DNA from 3 places in the Pedobacter sp. CFBP9032 genome. Region 3 is predicted to be linked to each of the others. Evidence: riboswitches for the same ligand, from Rfam matches in the RefSeq annotation. Region 3 holds a riboswitch; each other region holds the start of a gene.

The links. Region 3 has a riboswitch for S-adenosylmethionine ahead of SOM16_RS07980 (O-acetylhomoserine aminocarboxypropyltransferase/cysteine synthase). Riboswitches for the same ligand answer to the same signal wherever they lie in the genome.
Region 1: another riboswitch for S-adenosylmethionine. It lies ahead of metH (methionine synthase); the one in region 3 lies ahead of SOM16_RS07980 (O-acetylhomoserine aminocarboxypropyltransferase/cysteine synthase).
Region 2: another riboswitch for S-adenosylmethionine. It lies ahead of SOM16_RS01325 (SusC/RagA family TonB-linked outer membrane protein); the one in region 3 lies ahead of SOM16_RS07980 (O-acetylhomoserine aminocarboxypropyltransferase/cysteine synthase).

Annotation. Positions count from the first base shown of each region.
Region 1 is NZ_JAXCWE010000006.1:186,724-195,000, reverse strand. Features, by position in the region: gene SOM16_RS13365 (S41 family peptidase) at 1-1,501, opposite strand, end outside; gene murQ (N-acetylmuramic acid 6-phosphate etherase) at 1,690-2,493, shown strand; gene SOM16_RS13355 (hypothetical protein) at 2,610-3,176, shown strand; gene SOM16_RS13350 (Bax inhibitor-1/YccA family protein) at 3,215-3,952, shown strand; SAM riboswitch class I at 4,108-4,211, shown strand; gene metH (methionine synthase) at 4,380-8,117, shown strand.
Region 2 is NZ_JAXCWE010000001.1:300,907-309,183, reverse strand. Features, by position in the region: gene SOM16_RS01345 (outer membrane beta-barrel family protein) at 1-1,328, shown strand, start outside; gene SOM16_RS01340 (hypothetical protein) at 1,422-1,790, shown strand; gene SOM16_RS01335 (beta-xylosidase) at 1,807-2,868, opposite strand; gene SOM16_RS01330 (TlpA disulfide reductase family protein) at 3,180-4,439, opposite strand; SAM riboswitch class I at 4,574-4,679, shown strand; gene SOM16_RS01325 (SusC/RagA family TonB-linked outer membrane protein) at 5,034-8,207, shown strand; gene SOM16_RS01320 (SusD/RagB family nutrient-binding outer membrane lipoprotein) at 8,218-8,277, shown strand, end outside.
Region 3 is NZ_JAXCWE010000003.1:329,120-337,396, reverse strand. Features, by position in the region: gene SOM16_RS07985 (homoserine O-acetyltransferase family protein) at 249-1,337, opposite strand; gene SOM16_RS07980 (O-acetylhomoserine aminocarboxypropyltransferase/cysteine synthase) at 1,382-2,701, opposite strand; SAM riboswitch class I at 2,987-3,097, opposite strand; gene SOM16_RS07975 (hypothetical protein) at 3,311-4,318, shown strand; gene SOM16_RS07970 (PAS domain S-box protein) at 6,981-8,277, shown strand, end outside.

The DNA of each region.
Region 1 (8,277 bases), on a different contig from region 3:
CATTTAAAATTACTGTTTTTGAGCTATAAAGTTGTAGTCGGTCTATCGTAACATTTTTACGCTGAATATAACCGATGAAATCTTTGAAGTCATTATCTCCTAAATTGAAATAATTAATATTCTGTTCCACAAAGCTGGCGCTGTAGCGGCTGGTTAAAACATTAAAAACATAATCTGACAATACCTTTTTACTTACCAGGCCGGCGTAAAATTTATTATATCCGGTAGTATCTAACTTTACAAATACATCAGGTTGGATACCTCCGGTAGTTTTCGCACGTTTATGTTGCTGAAGATTTACGCCTTCATTTTTTTCTATCGAATCTTGAAAAGAACTCCGGTCGCCGGTTAATTCTCCATCACTCATGCGTTCATCCAACTCATGTTTATAAGCATCATAACCTTTCTTGTATGATTTCTGAATGCTTCTTCCAGATGGCGTATAATACCTGGCAATAGTTAAGTTGAGTGCAGAACCATCGCCAAACGCAAATTGCTCTTGTACCAGGCCTTTACCAAAGGAGCGGCGGCCTACAATAATACCACGACCTAAATCCTGAATCGCTCCGGCTACGATCTCACTTGCAGAAGCTGTATTTTCATTAATTAATATGGCTAGCTTTCCATTTTGAAAGGCACCTGTTCCGGTAGAGAAATAATCTGTTCTAGGTTCATGTTTCCCTTGTGTATAAACAATTAATTTGTTCTCAGGTAAAAACTGATCGGCCAGACCTGTGGCCGCAGAAAAATAGCCGCCACCATTATCGCGCAAGTCTAAAATCAGTTTTTTCATACCCCTCGCTTTTAAATTAGCAGCTGCCGCACCGAAATCAATATCGGTATTGGCACCGAATTTACTAATCCGGACATAACCGGTTTCGGCATTAATCATGTATGAAGCATCGATGCTGCTAATGTTCACTTTACCGCGGGTAACCATTAACCGGCTTTGTACCTGCGTACCGCTGCGTAGCAAAGTTACCCCAACTCCACTGCCAGCTTTTCCTCTAAATCTTCCTGTTAATTTTTCCTTGGGTAAATTTCTGCCACTTACCATGGTGGTATCAATGGTTAAAATTTTATCACCCAGTTTAATACCTGCCTGGTAAGCTGGCCCGTCTTTTACTACACCCGTTACCATCATGGTATCATTAAGCATATAATATTCTATACCAACCCCCTCAAAGTTTCCTTCCAGATTATCGGTCATATCTTGTGCATCTGCAGGAGGCAAATAAACACTATGGGGATCTAATTGATGTAAAACACTGTCAATTGGCAAATTTTGAAATGAATCAGTGTTAATTTCATCAACATAGTTTTTGTTAATGATGTGTAGAATTTCTTCAAGCTTTTCGTTGTTATTACTTGCCAGCTCAGGCCTTCTGGTTACGCCAAATCCTTGACTTTTAATAAACCTAATACCCAAATACATGCCTACTATCAGGATCACAGAATAGCTTATGGCAATTAGTATGTTTTTTTGGGTATTCTTTTTCATTGGCGTTATGCAAATTTATGAAAATAAGCGGGTTGATATATTTTTAACTGCAATTTCTTGTCTTTTGTTTATAATATTTCACATAAATTAACAGTTAAAAGCAGGCCTCCTGATATGATGATCTATATTTTTAAATTTTTAGGATAGATTTTAGAAAAGATTTACCGAATTTTATCAAAAATAAATATATGAATAGAGTTACCGAGCAGGAATCAAACTATAGCCACATTGATGAAATGTCGGTAATGGAAGTTTTGCAGAGGATCAATAATGAAGATAAAACTGTTGCCTTTGCTGTTGAAAAATCTTTGCCTCAGATAGAAAAACTAACTTCGGCAGTAGCCGAAAGGATGAAAAAAGGTGGTCGCCTTTTTTACATTGGTGCAGGTACCAGCGGCCGTTTAGGTGTAGTTGATGCATCTGAATGTCCACCAACCTATGGCGTTCCGTTCGATTGGGTAGTTGGAATTATTGCCGGTGGCGATACCGCAATTAGAAAAGCTGTAGAATTTGCTGAAGATGATGCTGTACAGGCCTGGAAAGATTTGCAGGAATTTAATATCAACGAAAAAGATTGCCTGGTGGGTTTGGCTGCTTCGGGCACTACGCCTTATGTAATTGGTGGCTTAAATACTGCACGTAAACATGGTATTTTAACAGGTTGTATTGTTTGTAATGCCGGGGGACCAATTGCCGCCGAATCTGATTTTCCGGTAGAAGTAGTGGTAGGTCCGGAATTTGTTACCGGTTCTACCAGAATGAAATCCGGAACGGCACAAAAGTTAGTTTTAAATATGCTGAGTACCACGGTTATGGTTCAATTGGGACGTGTGGTAGGAAACAAAATGGTAGATATGCAGTTAACTAATCATAAACTTGTTGATCGCGGTACGCAAATGGTAGCTGATGAGTTAAATGTTAGCTATGATATTGCTGCAGATTTATTGAGCAAACATGGCAGCGTGCGTAAAGCGGTAGAAGCAGGACACTGAGAAATGTTAGAATGAGAGAATGTTAGAATGAGAGAATGATGGAATGATTGAATTTGAAAGTAATTTTAGCATTCAATCATTCAAAATCCAATCACTCAATAATTATAAAAAAGAGCATGCACGAGATAGAGCCGTATTACCAGTGGAGAGATGATTATATTTCTGCAGAAGATGAGCGTTCGCCATTTTATAATACCGAATATTCTGAGTTATACTTTGATAAGCAGATCTATAATTTTTTGCTTCACCCACAATGGGATGAGTTTGGTTCGAATACTTTATATATGAAAGTATTATATGCCGATTATGACCACAGTTATGCCATTATAGAATTTATTGGCGAGTGGAACGACGCCATTAATAATGATATTATGTTGCTTAAGCGCGATATTCTGGAGTTGATGATGGATGAAGGAATTAACAAGTTCATTTTAATTGGTGAAAATGTGCTGAATTTTCATTCCTCAGATGACAGTTATTATGAAGAGTGGTTTCAGGAAGTAGAAGATGGCTGGATTGTTGGGGTAAACTTTCAGGAACATGTAATCAGGGAATTTAAAGATAACAACATCGATTATTACATCAACTTTGGTGGTGCTTTCGATAACCTGCCCTGGCGTACCTTAAAACCACTACAGTTCTTTAAGAAAGTTGAAGAAATGCTGACAAAAAGACTGAATTAAAGTATTATTTTTAAAATCATTTAAATACACAAATAAAAATGGAACAACAAAATTATCAATATCAGGGCAATAGTGTTTTCGTACAGGAAAACTCAGTGTCTAAAAAATTCTTTGCCAGCGTATTCTTATGGATGTTCGTTGCGTTAATCGTTTCAAGCGTTTCTGCATTTGTATTAGCAAATTCTCCGGGAATCTTATCTTACTTAGTAGCTGAAAAAGGATTTACCATATTTGGATACATCGCCATTTTCGCGCCACTGGGTTTAGTAATGATCATGGGCGCCGCAATGCAAAGGTTATCATTTCCTGCATTAGTGGGCATATTTCTGTTATACTCTTTGCTTACTGGCGTTATGCTAGGCTTTATTCTCCTAATTTATACCTCGGCATCTATCGCCATATGCTTCGTTGCAGCTGCGATAATTTTTGCTGTTATGGCCATAATGGGATATACAACAGATGTGGATTTGAGTAAATTCGGACCGATTCTGATGGCTGGTGTAATTGGATTAGTGGTGGTAAGTTTGATTAACTTCTTTATCGGTAGCGATACTTTAAACTATATTTTAGGCTTTGTTGGCGTGGCTATTTTTACAGCGCTTACTGCTTACAAGGTTCAGGAAATTAAAAGAATTGGCGAAGGTTTGGATGAAAGCGGAAATGAAATTGCATTGGCCGACAGCAAAAAATTAGCAATAATGGGTGCTTTGTCGCTTTATATTACATTTATTAATTTATTTGTTTCGCTATTGCGTCTTTTTGGTAGCAGAAGATAATTTACTAAAAACCCTTAACCATTGCTTTTGTATGGTTTCAGGTTAATTGCAGAACATTATTTTAAAGGCTGTGCATATTTGCATGGCCTTTGTAATTTTATTTGGCAGCGAAGCGATAAATTTTGGAAATGATGTTGCTTTGTTGCATTTTTGTATGCTTATTAAGAAAGACGGAGGGATTAGACCCAACGAAGTCTTAGCAACCTGTGCCAACAAGGTGCTACATTCTAATCTCGGTTAGCCGGGAGAAAGATAAGTTAAGGAAGTACTATCCATGTGCCAACTTTTTTGAATAAGCTTTTTAAATATCAGGTATAAAGTGTCAAGTATCAGAAAGATAATTCATACTTTTTGCTTATATCTGAGGTTAGGTCGTTCATCAAGCATATCTTGATAGGTGATACTAACTAATTGCTACTAAACAACAATGAGCATAAGAGCAGAATTAGAAAAACGGATTTTAGTAATCGACGGTGCAATGGGCACTATGATTCAACGTTATACACTTACCGAAGAGGATTTTAGAGGAGAACGGTTCAAAGATCACCCATGTGACGTAAAAGGCAACAATGATTTGCTTAACATTACTCGTCCGGATATTATTAAAGCCATTCATCTCGAGTACCTGGCCGCTGGCGCAGATATCATTGAGACCAATACCTTTAGCACGCAAAGAATTTCTATGGCTGATTACCAGATGGAAGATCTTTCTTATGAACTCAGTTACGAAGGTGCGAAGGTAGCAAAAGAAGCTGCTGATGAATTTATGGCGGCTAATCCAGATCGTAAATGTTTCGTTGCCGGTGCGATTGGTCCAACGAATAGAACTCTTTCCATGTCTCCTAATGTAAATGATCCAGGTTACCGGGCGGTTTACTTTGATGAATTGGAAACTGCTTACTATGAACAGGTACGCGGTTTGGTAGATGGTGGATCTGACGTATTGCTGATTGAAACTATTTTTGATACCCTGAATGCAAAAGTGGCCATTGTTGCCATTAAAAAATATGAAGAAGTAATTGGGCGTAAACTGGAAATCATGATTTCCGGAACCATTACCGATGCTTCGGGTAGAACTTTATCAGGACAAACGGCAGAGGCTTTTTTAAACTCGGTAATGCATGCGAAGCCATTAAGTATTGGTTTTAATTGTGCGTTGGGTGCGAAAGAAATGCGTCCGCATATTGAGGAACTGGCTGCAAAAGCAGGATGTTATGTTTCGGCTTATCCAAATGCAGGTTTGCCAAATGAATTTGGAGCATATGATGAGCAGCCGCATGAAACCGCTCATTTGGTTGATGATTTTATTGCTTCTGGTTTCGTAAATATTGTAGGCGGTTGTTGTGGTACCACACCCGATCATATTGGCTGTATAGCCGCAAATGCGCGAAAAGCATCGCCAAGAAAAATTCCGGAAATACAACCGTTTATGCGTTTAAGTGGTCTTGAACCTGTAACCATTACACCAGAAAGCATTTTTGTAAACATTGGAGAGCGGACCAACATTACTGGTTCGCCTAAATTTTCAAAACTGATTTTGGGGGGTGATTATGAAGCTGCGCTTGCCGTAGCCTTGCAACAGGTGGAAGGTGGCGCACAGGTGATTGACGTGAACATGGATGAGGGAATGCTTGATTCTGAAGCCGCCATGACTAAGTTTCTAAACCTCATCGCTTCTGAACCAGACATTGCAAAGTTGCCCATCATGGTCGATTCCTCAAAATGGTCGGTTATTGAAAATGGCTTGAAATGTTTGCAGGGAAAAGGAATTGTGAATTCGATTTCCTTAAAAGAAGGAGAAGATAAATTTCGGGAAAGCGCCAGAAAGATTATGCAATATGGTGCTGCAGTAGTAGTGATGGCCTTTGATGAACAAGGTCAGGCTGATAACTACGAGCGGAGAAAAGAAATCTGTAAAAGAAGTTATGATATTTTGGTGCACGAAATTGGATTTCCGGCAGAGGATATCATTTTTGACCCTAATATTTTAACGGTAGCCACCGGATTGGAAGAGCATAATAATTATGCGGTTGATTTTATTAATGCCACCCGGTGGATTAAGGAAAACCTGCCACATGCAAAAGTAAGTGGCGGCGTTTCCAACATCTCTTTCTCATTTAGAGGGAACAATACTGTTCGGGAAGCGATGCACTCTGCCTTTCTTTACCATGCTATTCAGGCTGGTTTGGATATGGGGATTGTAAATGCCGGGATGCTGGAGGTTTATCAGGAAATTCCACCAGAACTTTTAGAAAGGGTAGAAGATGTACTTTTGAATAGACGGGATGATGCTACTGAGCGTTTAGTAGAGTATGCTGATACCGTAAAATCTAAGGGTAAAGAAATTGTAAAGGATGAAGAATGGAGAAAGGGATCTGTTGAGGAACGTTTATCTCACTCTTTAGTTAAAGGAATTGTAGAATATCTGGACGATGACGTGGAAGAAGCCCGTCAAAAATATGCCCGCCCAATCCAGGTAATTGAAGGACCTTTAATGGATGGGATGAATATTGTGGGTGATTTATTTGGCGCTGGGAAAATGTTCCTGCCCCAGGTGGTGAAATCGGCCAGAGTAATGAAAAAGGCTGTAGCTTACTTATTGCCATTTATAGAACAGGAGAAATTAGATAATCCCGATCAGAATCAGAGTTCATCAGCAGGAAGAGTGCTGATGGCTACCGTAAAAGGAGATGTACATGACATCGGTAAAAATATTGTAGGCGTAGTTTTAGCGTGTAATAACTTCGAAATTGTAGATATGGGCGTGATGGTTCCGGCGCAGGAAATCATTAAAAAAGCCAAAGAAATCAATGCAGATATTATTGGCTTAAGTGGATTAATCACACCGTCTCTTGATGAAATGGTTCACTTTGCCAAAGAAATGGAACGCGAGAATTTTACCATTCCATTAATTATAGGCGGCGCTACAACCTCAAGGATTCATGCGGCTGTTAAGGTGGCACCAAACTATTCTGGTCCTGCCATCCATGTATTAGATGCCTCCAGAAGCGTAACGGTTTGCAGCACTTTAATGAATCCGGAAACGAAGGATGAATATGTGGCTGGTATCAGAGCAGAATATGATAAAGCCCGTGAGGCACATTTAAATAAGCGTTCTGATAAGCGTTTTAAAACAATTGAACAGGCACGCGAAAATAAATTTAAGATTGATTTTAAACCAGATCTTCCTGTACCGGAATTTACGGGAACGCGGGTGTTTGATAATTATCCACTGGAAGAACTGGTGCCTTACATTGATTGGACACCTTTTTTCCACACCTGGGAATTGCGTGGAAGCTATCCAAAAATCTTTGATGATAAAAACGTTGGTGGTGAGGCTAAAAAACTCTTTGACGATGCACAAGCGTTATTAAAACGGATTCTTGATGAAAAATTACTGACCGCTAGGGGCGTGATTGGTTTCTGGCCAGCAAATGCAGTTGGTGATGATATTGAACTGGAAGTCCGGAGTCTGGAGTCAGAAGGCGGAAGTCAGAACAGCGACACCAGACTAGCGACTAACGACTCAAGACTAGCGACTCAAGACTCAGCACTAGTTACTATACACACGCTTCGCCAACAGGCAGAAAAAGTGGATGGGCAACCTTATTATGCCTTGTCGGATTTTATTGCACCGAAGGAAACGGGAATTCAGGATTATTTTGGTGGTTTTGCGGTTACAACAGGTATTGGAATCGACGCTTTAGTAGAAGAATTTGAATCAAACCATGACGATTACAACAGCATTATGGCAAAAGCCCTCGCCGATCGTTTGGCTGAGGCATTTGCCGAACGTATGCATGAGCGGGTCCGTAAAGAATATTGGGGATACGCCAAAGATGAAAATCTTTCAAATACCGAATTAATTAAAGAAGAATACGCAGGGATTCGTCCTGCACCTGGTTACCCAGCTTGCCCGGAGCACACTGAAAAAGGTACTTTATTTGAATTGCTGGATGCTGAAAATCAAATTGGCTTGCGTTTAACCGAAAGTTATGCCATGTATCCAACAGCAGCAGTGAGCGGATTTTACTTTGCACATCCCGAATCCAGGTATTTCGGTCTGGGAAAAATTACAAAAGATCAGATAGAGGATTATGCGGTACGTAAAGGGATGTCGATTGAAGAAGTGGAAAGGTGGCTGAGTCCGAATTTGGCGTATTAAAAGAGGTGTTTAGTATCAGGTAGTTAGTATAAAGTAGTTAGACAGGATGCATAATTTCAGAGAGATAAAGTTTGGAAAATGGGAATTGAGATCTCTAAATTGGTTTTTTAACTTACCAGATCCTTTCCTGCTGAAGAAAGATATTCGCTAACCTCCCAAT
Region 2 (8,277 bases), on a different contig from region 3:
AAAATTATAGTGCAAACTTCAACGTTAAACACGACTTTAAAAAAGAAGGTGCCAGCCTAAATTTTGATGCTGATTATTCTGGATTTAATTACAGTGGAGTAGAGAATTTTAACACTGATTTTTATAATGAAAACGGTGTTCTAAATAATCAAACTTTTATCAGAAATGATAGTAAAACAGATATCAATATTTTTGCCTCCAAAATTGATTTTACCTGGCCAATATCTAAAACGGCGAAACTGGAAACAGGTTTGAAGACCAGTTTTGTCAAAACTGATAATGATTTTCTCTCGTCAGCATTACTAAATAACGAGTGGCAAAATATTGCAGGCCAGAGCAACCATTTTATTTATAAAGAAAATGTAAATGCGGCCTATGCAAATCTGTCCAAAGATCTGGGTAAGTGGCAAATCCAGGCAGGACTACGTGCCGAATACACCAATGCAACCGGGGCTTTGATCACCAATAATACGGAAGCAGATCAAAAATACCTTTCCTTGTTTCCAACAGTATTCGTTAATCAGAAAATTTCTGAGAATAGTAACCTGCGCTATACCTATGGAAGAAGAATTGACAGGCCCAATTACCAACAGTTAAATCCCTTCAATTTTTACATGGATCCTTATACTATACAACAAGGAAATCCTTACCTGAAACCGCAGTTTACCAATAATTTTGAGGTGAGCTATAGTTATAAAAGCGGGTTATCCTTTTCTTTAGGTTATTCGAAGGTTAAAGATCTGATACTGGATAGTAAAACCGCACAGAACGATAGCACAAGGATTGTAACCGTTGGGCAGGGGAATATTGGAAGCGGTGAGTATTATTCTGCGGGCCTATATTTTCCTTTGGCAGTTACCAAATGGTGGAATTTGCAAAATAATTTTAACCTTTTTTACAATAAATTTAATGATAACAATTTGGAGGGAGCTCCTTTTGAATTGAGTAAGCTATCTTATAATTTTAATATCACCAGTTCAATTACATTGCCCGCAGACTGGACAATTGAAACTAATTTCTGGCTAAATTCTCCAAGAGTAAGGGGATTGGAGACAACCACCATTTATCAATATGCTTTAAACACAGGCGTACAGAAAAGTTTCCTGAACAAATCTTTAAAGTTAAAATTGAACATCGATGATATTTTTGCAACCAATTATTGGAAGGGAACACTAAATTATCAAAATGTGAATTTGAGGGTTCAGAATAATTACATCAACAGAAGAGTTTCGTTTAATATCAGTTACAGCTTCGGAAATCAAAATGTAAAATCTGCCAGATCCAGAAATACTGCAACCGAAGAAATGAAGAATAGGGCAGGAGGGTAGTTGAGTTGCGAGTTTGGAGGCTATAGTCAGCAGTCGGAAGTCGTTAATCTAGAGTCTTTAGTTTAGTATGCCGATTGTTTAAAAACCTTTTAAATGAAAATAATAATATACTTAATCTCGGTTTTCTTCGCCATGTTTGGTTCTGGATGCCAACGCAATGAAAATAATTTATCAATCAAAACCACTGATACAGATACGATCTATAAATTTTCAGCAAGTTTCGGTGAAAGTAAAATAGCGCAGCTGCAGGCCTATCTGAATACAGCACTAAATAGTAAGGTCTCATTCGATCACGAGGGAAACCAAAACATCAAGTTGAATGACAAAGATGAATTCACGTTAAAATCTACAGCAGGATTAATAAGTATTAATTTTGATAAGAAGATTAATTCGCCTGCTGGCTATACGAAACTAAAAACGCTGGCTGCAGGAATTCAGAATAAATTAAGAGAAGATAAATGATTACGGAAACTGCCCTTTAAAATTTCATTTTTACTTTCCAATAATTGGCTAATTTCTGGGCTTCTTTTTTAGTCAGATGGATTACAGCGCAATGTTTTGGCGAGCTGAAATTGGTTGCCTTCATTATGCCTTCGTTAAAATGGCCCAGATTTTTAAAATTCACAAAATCGGTGGTTTCGCTGAAACCAAAGTTATGTGGATTGATGCGGTAGATATCATAAATGAGGTGCCACTTTTTCTGGCCGATTAGTTTGTAAACAGTTGGGGCCTCACAACCTTTATCTTCAGGATCGTACCATTTATCGTCGTATTGATAACCAGAATTAATAGAACTTGAAACCGTTTGTTTCACTCCTGCTGTTCCATCATGAGGTACATAAAATAAGTGATATTGATCTCCAACTTTGGTAATGTCTGCATCAATATAAGCTACGTCTTTCGGGTAGGTAAACAATAGTTTTGGGGGAGTTTCCATTTTTGTAAAGTCTTTATCCATATAAGAATAGTAGACTTTATCCTTGCCAGTGCCAAAACGCATGGTGAAATAAATCATTGTTTTCTGTTCTTTTTCATCATAAATTAGTTCTGGCGCCCAGGCACATCCAATATCCGACAGTTCGGGAAATGACTGGTCTACCCGCAATACCTGGTGCGACCAATTAATCAGGTCTTTAGATTTCATCAAAACTAATCCACGATTGTTCCCCCAGCCATATTGCTTTCCATCACGTTCCCATTCTGTTGAACGATAACCCATTTTTTGCGCATAAATATGTAGATCAGTTAAAGCCAAATAGAAAGTGCCATCGGGAGCGCGGTAAATGTAGGGATCACGAATGCCTTTTTGTTCAGCAATGGTATCTCCGGCAATAATCGGTTTTGCATTATTTACATCAGTGAAGCTATAACCATCTTTACTCAAAGCCATGTAAAGTCCATGTGTATCATCTTTAAAGTACACCATTAAATAGGCTGCCATATCCTTTTCTTTCGGAACTTTTGTTTTAGTTTGTGCAGAAGTAGAGAAGGCGCAGGAAAAACAGGCGAATAAAATAGCGAGATTAAAAAGGACTTTCATTGGTATACAAATATTTGGTTAGGGATGCGAAGACCAAAATAAACAATAATCGTTAAACTAACGATTGTTGTCTCCATAGTATTTTTGAACCTGTTTTTAGGCTGCAATATTACCCCAGAAATGGCAGGTTGGTTTAGTACCCGTGAGATTTCGGTTGGTGAGCCACCAACCGAAAGTATAATTTATTACGGCTGTCATGTTAAGCTTGTCGAAACACGATAAGCACATGTTCTTACAAGTTCGGGATCAGCTTCCAAATTGACGATACTGCCCTTGTATGGAAGTTCCTTATTAATTTATCCAGCTGATTCTTATTCCTTAAGCAAGGCATCAATTTCAGTATTAAACTCTTTCACGAAATCAGTATAGTACTTTCCGGTTGCCGGGCCGCTGTATCCGGTATGGATTTGCGCTACTTCACCCTTTTTATTGATGATGATCGTTGTTGGGAAGGAAAGAAAATTACTTAAAGCGGGTAATGACTCAGCCACTAGTTTTTTATCTGGCGTACCAGCGATGACCTGATCATATTGAATATCAAATTTTTCTCTAAACCTGCTTAGCGCTTTACGTACATAGGCAGAATCCAGTTGTCTTTCGTAATGGATTCCGATAACTTCTACACCACGATTCCGATTTTCTTTATACCATGGAGCAATAAATGAAGCCTCATCCACACAGTTTGGGCACCAGGTACCAGTGATGGTTAATATCACTACCTTATTCTTAAATTTATCATCGCTCAGCGAGATTTTCTTTCCGTCAACATCCGGAAAAGAGAAGTCGAGAGTTTTGTATCCCTCTTTCAGATAGGTTAATTTATAGGCATCTGGCAAGGTTGCATTTTCATTATGCTTGCCAATAAATGGGGTATTTCCCCTTGCGCTTACCACCTCACCGGTAAGTGTGCCATCTTTAGCAAAACTTCCTTTATAATAAGATGGGCCTGAGCCTATGAAACTTGATAAATAAAAATCATTGCCTTCCACAATTCCTTCCAGATAACGGGAGTCTCCGGTAACACGTAAAAATGTTCCTGAGATTTTATTTCCCTGTTGTTTAAAAAGCCCGACAGCATTTTCCTCTTTCCCGGCAGGAGATTTAAACGTTACATCATATTTGCCAGAAAAATCTGCTGCAGCTGCTTTACCATTAGCTTTGAATCGATAATCTTTTCCTCTCGTTGCGCTTACTGCCAAAGGTGTTCCGGATTTATCCTGTTTTCTTAATGTTCCAACGAGTGAATCGCCGGAAATTTTAAATGCCAGTTCGTTGTCAAACTGATCTAAAGAAACTAAAATAGAATCTGATGTCTGCTTTACAATGCCACCTTCAAAACGTTCTTCAGCATTTAGGAAAACCAAATGCGGTTGATCTGTGCCTTTGGTTATTTCAAAATTAAATGGAACTTCTACGCCAGGTTTAATTTCAAAAGCACCACGCCATTTGCCATTTGGAACAAAAGCAGTCGTTAATTTTTTTGCAGGAGAATTTTTTGTGTGTGTTTGTGCTTGTAAAGTTTGCGAAAGCGTAAATGCAAATAGCAGAAATAAAGAAGATTTTATATTCATAGTGTGTTTTCGATCTAATGATAATGCCACAAAGGTAAGCATGAAATTAATGGAGAAAAAATATTTTCAATAAAATCTATAGAATTTGTAGTCATTATGATTTTTATATTATCTTTGCGGCAGTTATTTTAAAATACTTATCAAGAAAGGTGGAGGGAATGGCCCTACGAAACCTTAGCAACCAGCTTTAAAAAGCGATGGTGCTAATTCCATCCCAAAGCAATTTGGGTGAGTTAAGTCAGTTGAATGCAAATTATTATGTAATAATATATGAGAGCACTCCTGATTTTACGGGCGTGCTTTTTTTATAAGCCAGTTTCGCAATCCTGATGAGTATTGATTTAGCGTTAAAGTAAATTTGATGGAAAAAACTAACAAAAAACAGTCAATTCAAAAAGTAAATTCAGGTACCTTATTAAGCCTCCGAATGTGCAAGGGTATATATTGCTGTAGTGGCTAATACATACCAAATCTATTCAATTAATTAAATAATTATTTATGTCTGCTAAAAAATCGCCTGATGGCGAACTGGAATTGCTTTGCCGTGATTTTTTACAGTCAACATTTTTTAATGACCATTAATCACACCTAATTATGTTTAATAAAATAAAGCTTCAGGCAATACTATTTTTGCTCTTGCTTTCCAACTTCGTTCAGGCACAAACTATTGCAATTTCCGGAACGGTAAAAGCCGCCACAGGTGAAACGTTGCCGGGAGTTTCGGTATTTGTAAAGGGAACAAAGCAAGCCGTAACTACTGATAATAATGGTGCTTTCAGCATTTCAGTGGCAGGAAAAAGCACCTTGGTTTTCTCTTATATTGGTTTTGCTAGCCGCGAAGTAGAAGTAGCCGAAGCAACAAAAACGCTGGTGGTAACGCTGAGCGATGGTGAGAATGCACTGGATGAAGTGGTGGTAACAGCCTTGGGAATCTCCAGACAGAAGAAATCTCTGGGTTACGCGGTTCAGGAATTAAAAGGCGAAAGCTTAACTGAAGCTCGGGAATCTAACCTGGTAAACGCACTTGCTGGTAAAGTGGCCGGGGTTAGGGTAACGAATAGCCAGGGCGATATGGGATCTTCACGCGTAGTTATTCGTGGCGAAACTTCTATTTCAGGGAATAACCAGCCATTATTTGTAGTGGATGGAATTCCGGTAGATAACTCACAACTTAACTCTGCCGGTGCGAGAGATTATGCCAATGCCATATCTGATATTAATCCTAATGATATTGAATCAATCAGTGTATTGAAAGGTCCGAATGCTGCGGCTTTATATGGCTCGAGAGCTGCTGCGGGGGTAATCATTATCAAAACCAAAACTGGTAAATCTAAAAAGGGCTTAGGGATTTCTTTCAACTCCAATGCTGTAATTGAAAGTTTGTTAACCTTACCGAAATACCAAGATGTATTCGGACAAGGTTCTGAAGGTAAATTCAGCTATGTAGATGGAAAAGGTGCCGGGATAAATGACGGCGTTGATGAAAGTTGGGGTCCTAGAATGGATGGGCGTTTAATTCCTCAATTCTTTTCTAAAGGCGTAGCCGTTCCGTTTGTTGCAAATCCCGATAATGTGAGAGATTTCTTTGAAACAGGTTATTCTTTGGCTAACGGTTTATCTATCGAAGATGCCAGCGATAAATTTGATTACCGCTTATCCTACAATAACCTGAAACAAGTAGGCATTGTGCCCAACTCTGGTCAGGGTAAAAACTCTTTTGCTTTAAATACCACGTTGCGGTTAACACCGAAATTAACCATCACTGCAAATGCAAATTATAGCAAACTGGCTTCTGATAACCTACCGGGAACTGGTGGTTCAAGGTCAACCAGTACCATGTTACAGTTTGCCTGGTTCGGTAGACAGGTAGATATTAACAGGCTGAAAGATTATTTGGATGAAAATGGAAATACTTTTAATTGGAATAATAGCTATTACAGCAATCCATATTGGGTAGCTTATGAAAATACAGTGGCTCAAAACAGAAACAGGATTATCGGAAGTGTGGGCTTAAACTATAAAATTATTGATGGCCTGAACTTCAATTTCCGTTCTGGAACAGATTATTATAATGATCGCCGGAAGATTAAAATCGCCTATGGCACAAATGGGACACCATTTGGCTCTTATACTGAAAGTGCTTTCACCGTAAATGAAAACAATACCGATGCGACTTTAAGCTATAACAAGCAGCTAAATGATGACTTCAGTTTAGAAGCTTTATTAGGAGGGAACATTCGGTCCAGATATATTGAGCAGAATGATCAGAGTGCCCCACGCCTTGCTGTTGCTGGTTTATACACGCTAAGTAATTCAAGAGATCCTTTAACTTCTTCGAATAATTACAGCGAGTTAAAATCTTATAGTGGTTACGCATCTGCGCAAATTGGCTTTAGAAATTATTTGTTCGCCAACATCACGGCGCGTAATGATTGGTCATCTACCTTACCAGCGGCAAACCGGTCATATTTCTATCCCTCATTTAATGGAAGTTTGGTGCTTACAGAAGCATTTGACATTAAAAGTGAAGTATTGGATTATGCGAAAATTCGCGGAGGTTGGTCTAAAGTGGGTAAAGATGCAGATCCATATCGTTTGCTGAACACCTATACTTCTGGCGCACCATTTGGATCTAGTCCTCAGCTTACACCATCTGCTACAGATTTAAATCCAAATTTAAAACCAGAAACCACTACCTCATCAGAGTTAGGTGCAGAGGCCGTATTGTTTAACAAGCGATTGCGTTTTGATTTAAGTGTTTACAATACCAATAGTTACGATCAGATTCTGAGTGTTGATGTGAGTCAGAGTACAGGCTTCAGATCTAAATTGCTGAATGCAGGCAAAATTAATAATAAGGGAATTGAAGTGCAATTAGGGATTACGCCGATCAAAAAACAATTCAGCTGGGATATTGATGTAAACTATGCAGCAAACAGAAGCAAGGTAATTGAATTAGATCAGGAAGGTTTGCTGCAAAATTACGTAGTCGCTACGAATTCGGCTCAGGTAATTGCAGCTGTTGGGCAGCCTTATGGAACCTTATTTGGTAATGCATTTTTGAGAGATGGCAATGGAAACATCGTGGTAAATGCAACGGGCGCACCACAAACCGATCCAACCAAAAGAGTACTTGGAAAATATACGCCAGATTGGATTGGTGGAATTTATAATACCTTTAATTATAAAGGCTTTAGTCTTGGTGTTTTGGTTGATGCCAGCTTTGGTGGTTCTATCTACAATGGCACTTATGCTACCGGAACTTACACAGGTGTTTTGGCTTCTACTTTACCTGGAAGGGGCGCCGAATTTGGCGGGATTCCTTATTATTATCCAGATAACAAAAAGGAAAACGGAACGGTTAGGTTGGCCAATGGCGCAAATGCACCAACTGGAGCGACAGTTTATGATGATGGAATGGTTTTCGATGGTGTAACTGCAGATGGCAAACGAAATGAAAAGGTTCTGTCTGCACAAACGTATTATAAGTCTTTCCGTACCATAGATGAGGCCAATATTTTCGATGCTTCTTATGTAAAACTTCGTGAGATTAAACTTACCTATAATTTACCAACTAAATGGATTCGTTCGCTTAATTTACAAGGTGTTTCGGTGGCATTGGTGGGTAGAAACCTGGCTATTTTACACCGCAATACCGAAGACATTGATCCGGAAGTTGCCTTTAATACCGGAAACGGGCAAGGCTTGGAAAGTTTATCAAACCCTACTACACGTACGTACGGAATCAACCTGAACATTAAATTTTAATCTTCAATCCATGAAAAATAATATCATATATACGCTTATTTTACTCTCGCTATTTACCGCTTCTTGCCGT
Region 3 (8,277 bases):
GGTGTTAGGTAGTGATATTGGGTGGCTGGTATTAAGTATTAAGTATTAAGTATCGAGTATCAAGTATCGAGTATCGAGTATCGAGTAGCTGGTATCAAGTAGCTAGTATCGAGTATTCGGTATCTAAACCAAGCAGTCAAAAGCTGTCCACTACTAAATTTGTTTTTACATTATTTTCTGTTTGCTTAAGTTTTCATCATTGGTCTTTAAGCTTTTACACTTTTAGCTTTTGCCTTTCAGCTTTCCCTTTAAGCAGTATGCTGCAACTTGATGATCTTTTTATCTCTGCTTTCTTTGATAAATGTTCCGATAATATTTGTTAAAGCATTCGTTTCAATTAAAAAACCATCATGACCATATTCGGAGTGAATAGCAGCAAATTTTGCATTGTTAATTTGGTCTGCCAGGAATTTTTGTTCCGATAATGGAAACAGAAAATCGTTTTCAATTCCGATTACCAATGTATTTGCAGTGATTAGCTGTAATGCTTCTGCAATACTATTTCTATTGCGACCAACATTATGGCTATCCATCGCTTTAGTTAGATAATAATAACTATAAGCGTTGAAACGATTGATCAACTTTTCACCCTGGTAATTCTGATAGGATGAGGCCCTAAAATGATCTGTCTTATCATTTACACTTTCCACCTGTGTATTGCCATAAGCATTGTAGGTTCTATAACTCAAAAGTGCAATGCTTCTTGCAGTTTTTAAACCTTTACTTCCGCCGTTAGGCTGATTGGCAAAAAAAGTTCTATCTGTAGCAATTGCCAAACGTTGACTTTCGTTAAAGGCTATTCCCCAGGGAGAATGTACCGCATTTGTAGCTACGAGAATTAAATTCTCAATACGTGATGGTTCAATAATTCCCCATTCTACTGCTTGCTGACCGCCTAAAGAACCGCCAATTAGCAATTTAATAGATTCAATTCCTAAGTGATTGGCCAGCAACTGGTGTGCAGATACAAAATCGCGAATGGTAAACTGGGGAAAAGACAGGTAATACGATAAACCAGTCGTCGGGTTTGTACTTAACGGATTTGTGGTGCCATAATTAGAACCTAAAACATTTGCACATACGATATAATGATCTTCCGGATTAAACAAGGCATTCGGCCCAAATAAACCTTCCCACCATTCAAAAACATCTGCATTAGCGGTTAGGGCATGGCATACCCAAATCACATTACTTTTGCTGGCATTAAGCTTTCCATAGGTTTGATAAGCAACCTGAAGATTTTGAATCTTTTTTCCGCTTTCTAATTTGAATGATTTATGATGATGATAGGTTGCCGCGAAATGCGCTGAATTGCTATTGTCTATACTGTTTTGCATGTTGTAATGTACTGTCGTTAAAAAAAGCTTAAATTCTTTGCCACTTATGCATGGATATTCTCTGCGTTTATGGCAGCGAAAGCTTGCTCAAAATCAGCTTTAATATCATCAATATGTTCAATGCCAACTGAAACTCTTACGGCATTTGGTTTTACTCCTGCAGCTAATTGCGCCTCACCACTTAACTGCTGATGCGTAGTGGCTGAAGGCTGAATAATCAGCGTCTTCGCATCACCAACATTAGCCAGGTGAGAAACCAATTTTAAGCTATCAATGAGCTGACTTGCATTTTCTTTAGTTCCGTTTAGTTCAAAAGACAATACACCACCAAAACCATTACTTAAGTACTTTTTTGCCAGATTGTGATAAGGGCTGCTGGCTAAACCAGGATAATGAACTTCCTTTACCAATGAATGATTTTCCAGCCACGTGGCCAGCTCCAAAGCATTATCTACATGGCGTTGCACGCGAAGCGATAAGGTTTCTAATCCTTGCAATAGAAGAAATGAATTGAAAGGGGAAAGTGCCGGCCCTAAATCTCTCAAGCCTTCTACACGGGCACGGATGATGAATTGAATATTTCCGAAAGGCCCGCCAATACCGAATACATCATTAAAAACCAATCCGTGATAGCCTTCAGAGGGTTCTGTAAATTGCGTGAATTTGCCATTTCCCCAGTTGTAACTTCCACCATCTACGATAACGCCACCGATACTGGTACCATGGCCTCCAATCCATTTAGTTGCAGATTCTACTACGATGTTCGCACCATGCTCTAGTGGTTTAAATAAATACCCACCAGCACCAAAGGTATTATCAACAATAAAGGGGATATCATATTTCTTCGCAATAGCAGCAATCTTTTCGAAATCAGGAACGCTAAAAGAAGGGTTTCCTATAGTTTCTAAATAGATTGCTTTGGTATTTTCTTTAATGCTTTGTTCAAATTCTTCAGGAACATCCGGATTAACAAAATCAACCTGAATGCCTAGGCGTTTAAAAGCAACCTTAAACTGGTTGTAGGTTCCGCCATAAACATGCGAGGATGAAACAATGTGATCACCTGCTTCCAAAATATTATGAAGCGCTATAAATTGCGCCGCCTGCCCGGACGCAACTGCCAATGCAGCAACACCGCCTTCTAACGCTGCAATCCTTTTTTCAAATACATCTGTGGTCGGGTTCATCAGGCGGGTGTAGATGTTGCCGAATTCTTTCAATGCAAAAAGGTTCGCACCATGTTCTGCATTTTTAAAACCATAAGAAGTGGTTTGATAGATTGGAACTGCACGTGAACCAGTTGTAGGGTCTATTTCCTGACCGGCATGCAACTGAAGGGTTTCAAATTTATAGGAAGCTGACATAATTTAAAATTGAATGAGTAGTTAACTGTTAATGAATAAATTGAACTTAGATTTTCAAGCTTTAGAAAGAAGAAATTCCAGGCTAGGGGCGTATCCTGAATAACCAGGACCTTCCAGTTTGAAAATAAACAAATGAGGAAGTTTTTTAAATTACTATATGCAACAGCACATACAAGTAATTACCTGCATATCGCAACAAATAAACGGAATAGAAGAGATATCTATTTGCTTGAGTTGAAGACTCGTTTCGCCCTGCGATTGAAGATTTATTGTATTCATCTTTTTAATTTATATCACCAAACAACACCATGTTAGTTGGTCAGGATTTGGCACCTTCTCTTTCTGAGGGTTGCCAGTGGGTCATAGAGCCAGTCTCTCGCCACTTCTTTATAAATCAATCCGATTAGATTGACTTTTATTAAGCTTGTCGCCAAATAATATTTCAAATGTGAGAATTTATTTTCAATTCACAAAATAAAATTTCGAAATATTGATAAATTAATGTTTTTGAAGCTGAAAATTCATGATTAAATAGTCCTTGAAATAATTAATAAGAAATTAACAGTTAATATTTTAAGTTTGTACAACCTATTTAAATTTTGATTATTAATGAAAAACGCTAAAATCATCTGTTTTGCACTGTCTATATTTTTTGCCAGCATCAATAATACCCATGCGCAGTTTGGTGGACTTAAAGACAAACTTTTAAAAGTTGGTACAGCTCAGGGTGCAAAGGCACTTGGCGTCGATAAATTTTTAAAACAGCCTGGTGCAATTACCACAAGCTTTGAAGATGTGAATCGTGAGGGGGAAATGATGCCTGATTTTAAAGCTACCTTAAAAGCACAACCATTATATTTATTACCGAAAAATCCGGAGGGTGGCTATTTACTTTGTGAAGGACTTTACGAAATGACCAATAAAAGTTATTGCCTGATGGCGGGAACTTTTGCACCTGCTAAAGGTGATGGCTACATGTTTGCGCCAGTATTAGGTTCAAAAGAAGAAGTTGTGATTGCCATAATCAAAAGTGCAGAAAAACATTCGGAGGTAGAACAGCATGATATCCAGGCATTGCTATGGACCATTATTGCGCGTACCAGGTTTGCTAATTATAACGGACAGGTGAAAGTTACTGCCATGAAATTACTAAGTCCACAACAGATAACCATGCTGGAAGGCGGTGCTCTAGGGGTGCTTCCATTTGATGTGATGCAAAAAGCTAAAGATCAGTTACCTTCTGGCATAAGGGCAGTTTTTGAAGCTGAAAATAATATCAGACAATTGGTTTCCTCGGGTAATTACACATACGCAGATATGGAAAAGTATGCTATAGTTGCTGGGATGGCACCGCCAAGAGCAGATGTGCCAAGCGGTATCTGGACGAAACACCCTGATGGATATTATTTACGCTATTTTCCTTCAGGTTACTCTGTTACTAAGGTACAGGTATATGTGCCGAAAGAATTAGTCGTTTCAGGAACGAAATTAGTTTATGATGCCGCAGGAGATATTGCTTGTCCCGCTAATACGGGTTCACAAAGGTTGGCACAAACTAATGAACCATTAAATCCTAATTACTCGGTGAAATTAGTCACCGTTTGCAATCCGAAATAGTAAAATGTAAGCATTATAGTAATAAGATTTGTCACTTTGTACATTGGCAAACATTATTAAAGGCATTATTATGAACGTTGTCCAGAGGAAGAAGGGACTTGTTTTATCAAGAAAAAGGTAGAAAGAAGCCTTCGGCGGCTAGCCGTGGCAAGACTGCGTAGCGGGAAAAGTTTCGGTAGATGCTGGCATCAGCCGATAGATGAATGCTACAAAAAAATTTCTTTTACGCTTCGGGTTTAAAAGGATTCTGTTTTTTCCTGACCGGACGGGCCTTTTTTCTTTTGACAGCAAAAGAAACAAAACTGCCGGCTCGCAATTTTTCTGTTAAAGTTAGTGAGTAGGCTTGGTCAGTGCCATCCCAAAAAATTGACCATGCCGGTCTAAGAGCAGAACGAAGAAACGGTGGTTTGGCCTTATTGGGTAGTGATAGCGATGGCCATTATTATTATAAATCTAAGTACACATCCTAATTCTCATCGTGCTATGGCCCCCCTGCTATCCGGCCTAGGAAATGATGGAAGGAGAAGCCGTTGAAATTTTTACACCTCCGTTCAAATCTCCCCACAACCCAAGGTAGCGCGAACGGCTCCTATAATAAATCTTTATTACAAAGCAAATCGAGCCCTTGCGCTACCGCCATTTAAATTTCAACGCGCTAATCCGACATCAGATCCAAGCCTTGATTTTTGTTTCTTTTCATCAAGGAAAAGAAAATAGCCCTTCGGCGGCTAGCCGAGGCAAGGCTGCGTAGTGGGAAAAGTTTTCGGCAGGTGTTGACACCAGCCGATAGATGAATGGTACAAAAAAGTGTCTTTTATGCTTTGAGTTTAAAAGGATCTATCGTGTCCTAGCCGGACGGGCCTTTTTTCTTTTGACAGCAAGAGAAACAAAACTGCCGGCTCGCAATTTTTTTATCTAAGTCAGTAGATAGGCTAGGTCAGTGCCATCCCAAAAAATTGACCATGCCGGTCTAAGAGCAGAACGAAGAAGCGGTGGTTTGGCCTTGCTGGGTAGTGATAGCGATCGCCATTCTTGTTCTAAATCTAAGTCTGCATCCTGCTTTCTCATCATGCTATTGCCGTCCTGCTATCCGGCATAGGAGATGTTGGAAGGAGAAGCCGTTGAAATTTTTACACCTCCATTCAAATCTCCCCACAACCCAAGGTAGCGCGAACGGCTCCTATAATAAATCTTTATTACAAAGCAAATTGAGCCCTTGCGCTACCGCCATTTAAATTTCAACGCGCTAATCCGACATCAGATCCAAGCCTTGATTTTTGTTTCTTTTCATCAAGGAAAAGAAAATAGCCCTTCGGCGGCCAGCCGAGGTAAGGCAGCGCAGCGGGAAACTTTACGGCAGGTGATGACACCAACTTATATATAATGCTGCAAAAAAATGTCTTTTACTCTTCGGGTTAAAAAGGATTTTATTGTGTCCTGGCCGGACGGGCCTTTTTTCTTTTGACAGCAAGAGAAACAAAACTGCCGGCTCGCAATTTTTTTATCCAAGTCAGTAGATAGGCTAGGTCAGTGCCATCCCAAAAAATTGACCATGCCGGTCTAAGAGCAGAACGAAGAAACAGTGGTTTGGCCTTGTTGGGTAGTGATAGCGATCGCCATTCTTGTTATTAATCTAAGTCTGCATCCTAATTCTCATCTTGCTATGGCCACCCTGCTATCCGACCGAGGAAATGATGGAAGGAGAAAACGTTAAAGCTTCTACCACTTATAAATCTAAGTGTACGCATCCTAATTCTCATCATGCTATTGCCACCCTGCTATCCGGCCTAGGAGATGATGGAAGGAGAAGCGGTTGAAATTTTTACACCTCCTTTCAAATCTTCCCACAACCCAAGGTAGCTCGAACGGCTCCTCAAAAAAATCTTTATTTAAAGAAAATCGAGCCCTTGCGCTACCGCCATTTAAATTTCGACGCGCTAATCCGACATCAGATCCAAGCCTTGAGTTTTGCTTCTTTTTGTCAAGAAAAAGAAGAGAGCCCTTCGGCGGCTAGCCGAGGCAAGGCAGCGCAGCGGAAAAAGTTTACTGCAAGTGATGACACCAGCCGATAGATGAATGCTGTAAAAAAATGTCTTTTACGCTTCGGGTTTAAAGCATCTTATCGTGTCCTGACCGGACGGGCCTTTTTTCTTTTGACAGCAAAAGAAACAAAACTGCCGACTCGCAATTTTTTTATCCAAGTCAGTAGCTGGGCTGGGTCAGTGCCATCCCAAAAAATTGACCATGCCGGTCTAAGAGCAGAACGAAGAAACGGTGGTTTGGCCTTGCTGGGTAGTGATAGCGATCGCCTTTCTTGTTCTAAATCTAAGTCTGCATCCTAATTCTCATCCTGCTATTGCCACTCTGCTCTCCGGCCTAGGAGATGATGGAAGGAGAAGCCGTTGAAATTTTTGCACGAACGTTCAAATTTTCCCACAACCCAAGGTAGCGCGAACGGCTCCTAAAATAAATCTTTATGTAAAAGCAAATTGAGCCCTTGCGCTACCGCTATTTAAATTTCGACGCGCTAATCCAACATCAGGTCCAAGTATTAAAAGTAACAAATACGCTATAGGCTTCAGTATAAATCCCACATCATAAAATATTATTTTTATTAATTTTGCAGAGTTTTTTTTTTGCAAAATCATCACTTTCCCAATATATGAGCGAAATAGATACCAACCATAAGCGCTTTCATGCACTTGTATCTGCGATTTCTGATGTTGTTTACCGTTTGAGCCCAGATTGGGAGTTAATGTATGAAATAGATGGGCGAGGATTTTTGAAAAGTACCTCATCCCCTATCACCGGGTGGAAAGAAAAAAATATTCATCCCGAAGATATGGAGATCGTGAATTCAGCTATTGCAAAATCCATTGAGGAGAAAAAGAAATTTGAGCTTGAACATCGGGTTTTACGGGTAGATGGCAGTACTGGCTGGACACTTTCCAGAGCTGTACCTATATTCGGAGATTCGGGTGAAATTATGGAATGGTTTGGTGCGGCTGCAGACATTACAGATCGCAAAAATACAGAACTGGCACTTCAGGCAGCAAAAGAATCTGCAGAAAAGCATCAGCGACTTTATGAAACGGTTACCTCGAATACCCCTGATTTAATTTATGTATTCGACCTTAATTATCGTTTCACTTATGCAAATAGAGCCCTACTGGAGATGTGGGGAAAAAGCTGGGATGAATCTATTGGTAAAACACTACTTGAAAATGGATATGAACCCTGGCATGCCCAGATGCATGAAAAGGAATTAGATCAGATTATAGCTAATGGTCAATCCATTCGTGGAGAAGTAGATTTCCCACATTCAACCCTTGGAAACCGGACATACGATTACATTCTCACACCAGTATTTGATGCTGAAGGAAAAGTGACCGCCATTTCAGGCACCACCCGTGATGTGACAGCGCATAGGGAATCTCAATTGGAAAAGCTCAGGTTATCGGAAGAACTAAAATCCTTAAACAATTCTGCAGAAAACATAAATGAACAACTTAATGCAACCAATGAAAAATTACAGATTTCAAGAAATCTGTTGAGTGAAGCAAATGGGAACCTGAAACAGATCTTAAATATGCTACCCGCATCGGTAGTGGTAATCCGTGGCTATGATCTCATTGTGGAGATGATCAATGATAGTAATTTAAATTACTGGAACAGAACCAGGGATGAAGTAATAGGTAAAAAATTCCTCGATATTTTACCAGATCTGGCTAATCAACCATTTGCCGGCCAATTGCGAAGAGTAATGGAAACGGGCGAAATTATTGATATTAAAGAAAGTCCGGTGCTTTTCACAATGCCTGATGGCTCCATACGGGAAACATTTGTAGACTATACTTACCAACCATTACAAGATGCTTTTGGAAATTGGAACGGGGTATTGGTGATGTCATTTGAAGTCACAGACAAGGTTAAATCCAGGAAGCTTTTAGAAAAATATA